Regions from separate parts of the Paenibacillus sp. lzh-N1 genome, predicted to be linked through region 1. Evidence: riboswitches for the same ligand, from Rfam matches in the RefSeq annotation. Region 1 holds a riboswitch; the other holds the start of a gene.
The links. A riboswitch is a leader RNA that binds a small molecule or an ion and turns the genes downstream of it on or off. The one in region 1 is predicted to bind FMN.

Region 1 (3,422 bases):
ATACTAGTGTACCGCAGAAGCAAATTACGAAAACGCTCATTTTAAATGATGTAGAGGTCGATTCCATTCATCAGAAGAGCAGTACGCTGGAAGACTACTTTTTACGTCTGTTACATGGAGGGGATCACAATGCTTAAATTGATACAGTTGGAGATGAAAAAGCTTCATCTGGTGGGTTATATCCGTTCAGCGCTGATCGCCAACGCTTGCATTCTAGGGTTGCTCAGTACTATTGCACTGGACAGCCAAAATGAAGGAGTACCCGAATTTACACAGTACGCTCAGCTTCTCGATCTTATGGACAATATGGTGAGGGCAACGTTTATTGTATTTGCCTCCGTTCTACTGTGCCGTTTTATCGTAGGAGAATTTAAATCCAAATCGATTACAATCTTGTTCATGTATCCGATTCATCGTCAAAGGCTAATGATCGCCAAGCTCTTGATTGTGCTGCTGTTTACATTCTTGTCTATTGTAATCTCGGAAATCATCATTACGGCTGCGATCCATTTGCTCAACCAGTTTGTCATAATTGTACCGGATAAGCTCACTCTTTCCATACTAGCCGAGCAATCAGCGCGCACGCTAATCAATGCCGTGGCCGCCAGTTTTATGGGATTGGTTCCGCTGTATATGGGAATGCGAAGATACTCTGTACCCACGACCATTGTGACCTCGATTCTGATTGTAGCATTGCTTTTCTCCAATAATAACGGTGCTACCCTTAGCTCCATTGCCCCCGTGCAAATCAGCTTCTCTGTGCTGGGAATGCTTGTGGCTTATGCGGCAATTCGGCGCATTGAGTATAAGGATATTGCCTAGTAAAAGGATTAAACATAGAACGCTTTCATAAAAAGATGAAAATCCTTGCTTGATATACACACATTTTTCACTGGACTTCATTCCAAAACAGGTATATCCTATAGGAGAAATTAAAAAACGGAATAAGGATCTTCGGGGTAGGGTGAGATTCCCAACCGGCGGTATGGCTCATGGAGCTAAGCCCGCGACTCTGTATCTGGCAACAAGATACGGACTGATTTGGTGAGATGCCAAAGCCGACGGTAAAGTCCGGATGGAAGAAGATCGAAATATGAACATGCCGCAAAGTCGATGAATACTGCATTATGGTTGTGCAGTGACTTCATTTAACTTGCATCAAACGGCAAGTTTATTTGATCAACCCCCGTCTTGCATGGCCTTCGCCATGGACGGGGGTTTTTGTGCCACCGGTCCTGTATTCGCAAGGAGCTAAATAAGTATGAGTCAATCATCAACTGTACTAACATCCAAGGATTTTGATCGTAGCTCCCACATGAAAAGCGGTTTTTGGCTAGTCGCGATTGGAGCGGCCTTGTGGGGCGCAGACCCGCTGTTTCGTATTATTTTGTTAAAATCATTTACCTCAACACAAATCGTACTGATGGAGCATGCGCTACTCTTTATCGCTCTGACGCCGATGCTGTGGAAGCATCGCGAGGAGCTTAAAACGATACGATTTCGTCAGGTTTTCGCTATTTTGTTTGTCTCATGGGGTGGCTCGGCACTGGCCAGTGTGATTTTCACCATGGCACTCAGCAACGGTGATCTGAATGCCGTACTTTTACTTCAGAAGCTTCAACCTTTGGTTGCTATTATTCTGGCCCGCGTGATATTGAAGGAAATGTTACCGCGTCATTTTGGAATATTAATTGTCATCGCTCTGTTCGGGACGTATCTTCTGACCTTCGGTTGGTCGCTTCCCTTTGGACATGTTCATGATTTTGTTCAAGTTGGTAGTCTGCTTGCACTGGGTGCAGCGATTCTGTGGGGCGGTTCGACCGTTATGGGCAGCTACTTGCTCCGTTCGATGAAATATGAAACGGTAACCTCCCTTCGCTTCATGGTGGCGCTCCCTCTGCTCATTGTTCTCACCTCTGTGGAGCATGCTCCGTGGAATATGCCTACAGGTACATGGGCGGGCGCAGCTGTAATTATCAACTTGCTGCTGCAGGCATTGCTTCCGGGTCTTCTCAGCTTATTACTGTATTACAAAGGCTTAAGTACAACCAAAGCTTCTTATGCTACGATGGCAGAATTGAGCTTTCCTATGGTAGGTGTTGTGATTAACTGGATCGCTTTCCAACAAATCGTTACCGTAGCGCAATTAACTGGTTTTATGCTTATCTGGGTTACACTCTTTATGATTTCTCGTCAGCAAAAAAATTAACAGATCCATTTGCTTTATACTCACCTCAAGCCTCAAGCCAAATCATGAAGGTGCTTTTGCATCTCTGATTTGGCTTTTTATGTATGCATATTCATACCGTGATTAGCCCTTAAGAACTATTTTTAAAAAAATGTACCTAAAACATGCCTTGATTCATCATTTTTTAAGATTACATCTATAAAATTAGTCGATTTCTGTCGAATAAAACAATGTAGTGACCATCAGACACAGAGGAGAAAAAACATGACTAAAGAAAAACAAACAGTTCCGTGGTGGAACAGGTTTCTCAAGCAGTTTTATTTAATGAGGACAAAATTAATCATTTCTTTTTTGGCTGTGTTATTGATTCCGAGCTTACTTATTGGATACTTTTCTTATCAGGGGGCTACGACACAGCTCAGTCAGCAAATGGCTAATTCCGTATACACGAATCTGTATCTGATCCAAAGCAATGTCAATCAGTATGTATCCCCGATCATGAAGGACGTGGACGTCCTTACCAGTGAAATCCAAGCTGATTCCATTGGTTCCGATCAAGAAGCCCTTCAGAAAAAATTGGATGACATCGTCAAAGCTCATCCTGAGTTAGATGCCGCGCTCCTTGGCAATGCGAAAGGAGAATATATCCGTTCTCCGCTAAAAAAGGAGGCTGATTATGATCCTAGGGAGAGAAAATGGTACAAAAATGCGATGCTACATAAGGGCAACATATTTGTCGGTGTTCCAGTTGCCAGCGTTACGACAGGGAACCTAGTAGTTAATGTATCGGCAACGCTGAAGAACGGTGAAGGGGCTGTTGCATTGGCTTTGAATCTGGACAAGATGGGGGACAGTCTGCAGTCTGTTAAGATAGGCGAACGCGGAGGACTCATCATTGTTGATTCTGATCATAAAGTTGTATCTGGAGCTGGAACAGCCTTTGACAAGACTGGCAAAAAACCGGCTGACACTATGGAGGGACTTCCCAAAGTGGCGGCAACCGGAGAAAATGATACTCCTTCCGTGTCGCAAATTAAATTTATGAATCGGGATGTGCTGGCCTTTACACTTAAGGACCCTCTCACTGGATGGAATATTGTTGCATTATCGGATCTGGAGGATTACAGTGATGCAGCCCAACCGATTCTGAGGCAAAGCCTGATTGTAATTGTTATTTCCATACTGGCCGCTGCGATCATCATAGTGCTAATGATCCGCTCATTCCTGATCCCTC
Region 2 (3,422 bases), 1.9 Mb from region 1:
GCAGGATATGCTGCGCAAAGCCGCCAAGGCTCAATGGTATGCCAACAACGTGGGTACGGCATATGGTAAAATTCTGTGCGCCTGTCCGCTCAACTGGAAATCCGAAGACAGACTGGGTACTAGCATCGTGGGCGCCGCAGTCGAGTCCTGCTTCTTTCCTTTGTACGAAATCGAGCAGGGAAGTACGACGATTACGTACAATCCGGAAGACAAGGGAAAACGGATTCCAGCCGCAGAATGGCTGAAATTAATGGGTAAAACGAAGCATCTTCTCAAAGAGGAAGCAACGATGGCTACCTTTGAGCAGGAGATTGAGCGTCGCTGGACTATCCTGAAAAAGAAACATGAAATTTCGGAGTTATAATTCTGTTTTTTTGCATAATAATCGTGTAACATTGTTAGCCGCTGTTTTGGCACCAGTTCGATTGAGATTCCTTGCGCTTGCTGCGCAAGGAATCTTTTTTTGCGTTTATGGATTGAGGCATAAAAAAACAGGTAATGATTTCCGATATAGGAGTGGAGGCCTATAGAAGGCATGTTATAAAGTTTTCTTCTGAATTTTAAGATGCAATGAGGTGCAGGTAATGATTAAGCTGAATACAGTTGAAATAATTGAAGTTATAAAGAAGCAAATCCCCAAGGTTATGAACATCACGCCAGTGGAACTCAAGTTTACGGATGATTTTGGACGGGCATCGCTGGCGGCAACAGAACACAAATTCACGCTGACGAACCAGCATTATTCTGCCAAGGTGATGGATTGTGTGTTAGAAACACAAGTGCGCCCTATTTTAATGTGTGAAATTATTTATTTTCTAAAATGCGAGTTTATTGATGGGCATGTGGATGTACGACTGGATTATGAAGCATGCTCTGAGGGAGAGCGAGGACCTGTCGCTACAGCCGTTATTACCTTTGACCATGATACACAGCTTGGAGTCGACGAACTGGCCGATCTGATTGATCTGGCACTTCATATGAATGATAAAACCTGGTTTGAAGAACTCTCCAGCCAGTATGTCAAAACCAAAGCAGGAGCTTCTATTAGATAACTTGCTTTTTTTTGAAGTCGGTGCTAATATACGTAACAAGTTTAATGTTAATTCAATTAAATAAGAGCAAGATCCTTCGGGGCGGGGCGAAATTCCCCACCGGCGGTGATGGCATGTTTGTGAATCGCTTCTGCGAACACAGCATGGCTTAGTCCGTGACCCGGATGCTGAACAATCAGCAGAAGGTGGACCTGGTGTAATTCCGGGACCGACAGTATAGTCTGGATGGGAGAAGGATACGAAGCGCATGTGCATGACGTGGCATGTGCCAATTTTTAGCATACTTAAAAGTACGTACGGCTTATTTCGTTGTAGGACAGCATCAGACGATAGCTTTTTTTAGCTTTCTTTTTGATAACGTTCTGAGCGTAATTGCTGTATCTTCGATCATGCTTTCTTTTGGCAAACCTATGATTTCATGTCATTTTAAGACATACATGAACTGCGCTTGTATACTACATATGTGACTCTCATCACCCCCATGACGGATTGAATCCTGACTGGGGGTTGTTTGCGCTTACAGCAGATGAATTAGGGATAAACTGAAATGTAGTGGAAAGGAGTGAAAGCATGTTTACCGGATTGGTCGAGGAAGTGGGTCGCATTCAAAGTATTTCCAAAAGCGGTGAAGCGATGGTGCTGGGGATTTCGGGTTCTGTGGTATTGGGCGATTTGAAAATCGGCGATAGTGTCTCGGTAAATGGTGTTTGCCTGACGGCAATACAGATTGGTACTAAAGATTTTAAGGTTGATGTGATGCCAGAGACTTTTCGCAGCAGTAATCTAAGGGAACTCAGATCCGGTAGCCGAGTCAACCTAGAGCGAGCGATGGCGGCGAATGGAAGGTTCGGAGGACATATCGTACAGGGACATGTGGACGGGACGGGTACAATTCGCGGAGTAACATCAGACCAGAATGCAGTTGTGTTCGAAGTTGAGCCTTCTGATCAAGCATTATTTAAATATGTTCTCCTCAAAGGGTCAATTACAATTGATGGTATCAGCCTCACAGTCGCGCAGCGGACGAGAGATAGCTTTGCCGTATCTATTATCCCCCATACCTTAGCCGAAACGGCCTTACAAGCCAAACGTGAGGGAGACACTGTGAATATTGAATGCGACATATTGGGCAAATATGTGGAGCAGCTTTTACATTACAGAGGTTCAGTACCGATGGAGAGAGCAGATCAAGCTCCTCTTAGTTTGGACTATTTGGCGAAACACGGCTTTGCTTGATACAGCCTGATACAGAATGATAGAAAATTTGGTTCAGGAGCATTCGTGACATAAGACATAAGGAGGAGAGGGTTATGGATAGAGGCATCCAAACAAGTGCGACGACAAATATCATGGAGCAGGGCGAGTTGCACCATGACGAAGAGATTCGATTGGATTCCATCGAAGAAGCATTGGAGGATTTAAAGAACGGCAAAGTCGTTATTGTAGTGGATGATGAACAGCGGGAAAATGAAGGCGACTTTATCGCTTTGGCTGAGAAAGCATCGCCTGAGGTCATCAACTTCATGATTACAGAAGGTCGCGGGTTGGTCTGCGTGCCGATCACACAGCACAGAGCCGAGGCATTGGAATTGCATCCTATGGTAGAGCAAAACACAGATTTTCACGGTACCGCCTTTACGGTATCGGTAGATCATATGAAGACAACAACGGGGATTTCAGCGGCCGAGCGCTCTTTGACTGTTCGCGCCTTAGCCGACGAAGCAATCACGGGCAGCGATTTCCGCAAACCTGGTCACATGTTCCCGCTAATTGCTCGTGATGGTGGGGTCTTGCAACGCGCCGGTCATACTGAAGCGGCTGTCGACCTGGCCCGACTCAGCGGCTTTAATCCCGCCGGGGTCATTTGCGAAATTATAAAGGAAGATGGCTCAATGGCCCGCTTGCCTGATTTGGCCGTGATCGCCAAGCGACATCAATTGAAGCTGATTAGCATTCAACATTTAATTGAATACCGTCGTCGTTTGTCATTGTAAAAAATTCAAAAAAAAGAGAGGTTGATAAGCATGGCACGTTTTCTGGAAGGTAATCTTGTATCAAGTGGTTTAAAGTATGGTATTGTGGTGGGCAGATTTAATGAGTTTATTACAAGCAAACTGTTAAGTGGTGCGCTTGACGCACTTCAACGACATGGTGCAAAGGAAGATGAAATTGATGTAGCATGGGTGCCGGGTGCATTTGAAATCTCACTTATTGCACAAAAAATGGCTGCAAGCGGAAAATATGATGCCGTCATTACGCTTGGCACGGTTATCCGTGGCTCTACTTCACACTATGATATCGTCTGCAATGAAGTGGCCAAGGGTGTGGCGGCAAGCAGTCTGAAAACGGGTGTCCCCATTATTTTTGGTG

Region 2: it holds a riboswitch for FMN, as region 1 does, so the genes downstream of both, ribE (riboflavin synthase) here and C0638_RS01580 (DMT family transporter) in region 1, are expected to answer to the same signal.

Annotation. Positions count from the first base shown of each region.
Region 1 covers NZ_CP025696.1:317,695-321,116, forward strand. The annotation lists gene C0638_RS01570 (ABC transporter ATP-binding protein) at 1-137, shown strand, start outside; gene C0638_RS01575 (ABC transporter permease) at 130-822, shown strand; FMN riboswitch at 947-1,091, shown strand; gene C0638_RS01580 (DMT family transporter) at 1,262-2,209, shown strand; gene C0638_RS01585 (methyl-accepting chemotaxis protein) at 2,453-3,422, shown strand, end outside.
Region 2 covers NZ_CP025696.1:4,034,249-4,037,670, forward strand. The annotation lists gene C0638_RS18210 (thiamine pyrophosphate-dependent enzyme) at 1-364, shown strand, start outside; gene C0638_RS18215 (IDEAL domain-containing protein) at 585-1,052, shown strand; FMN riboswitch at 1,121-1,293, shown strand; gene ribE (riboflavin synthase) at 1,623-2,288, shown strand; gene ribB (3,4-dihydroxy-2-butanone-4-phosphate synthase) at 2,363-3,046, shown strand; gene ribH (6,7-dimethyl-8-ribityllumazine synthase) at 3,077-3,422, shown strand, end outside.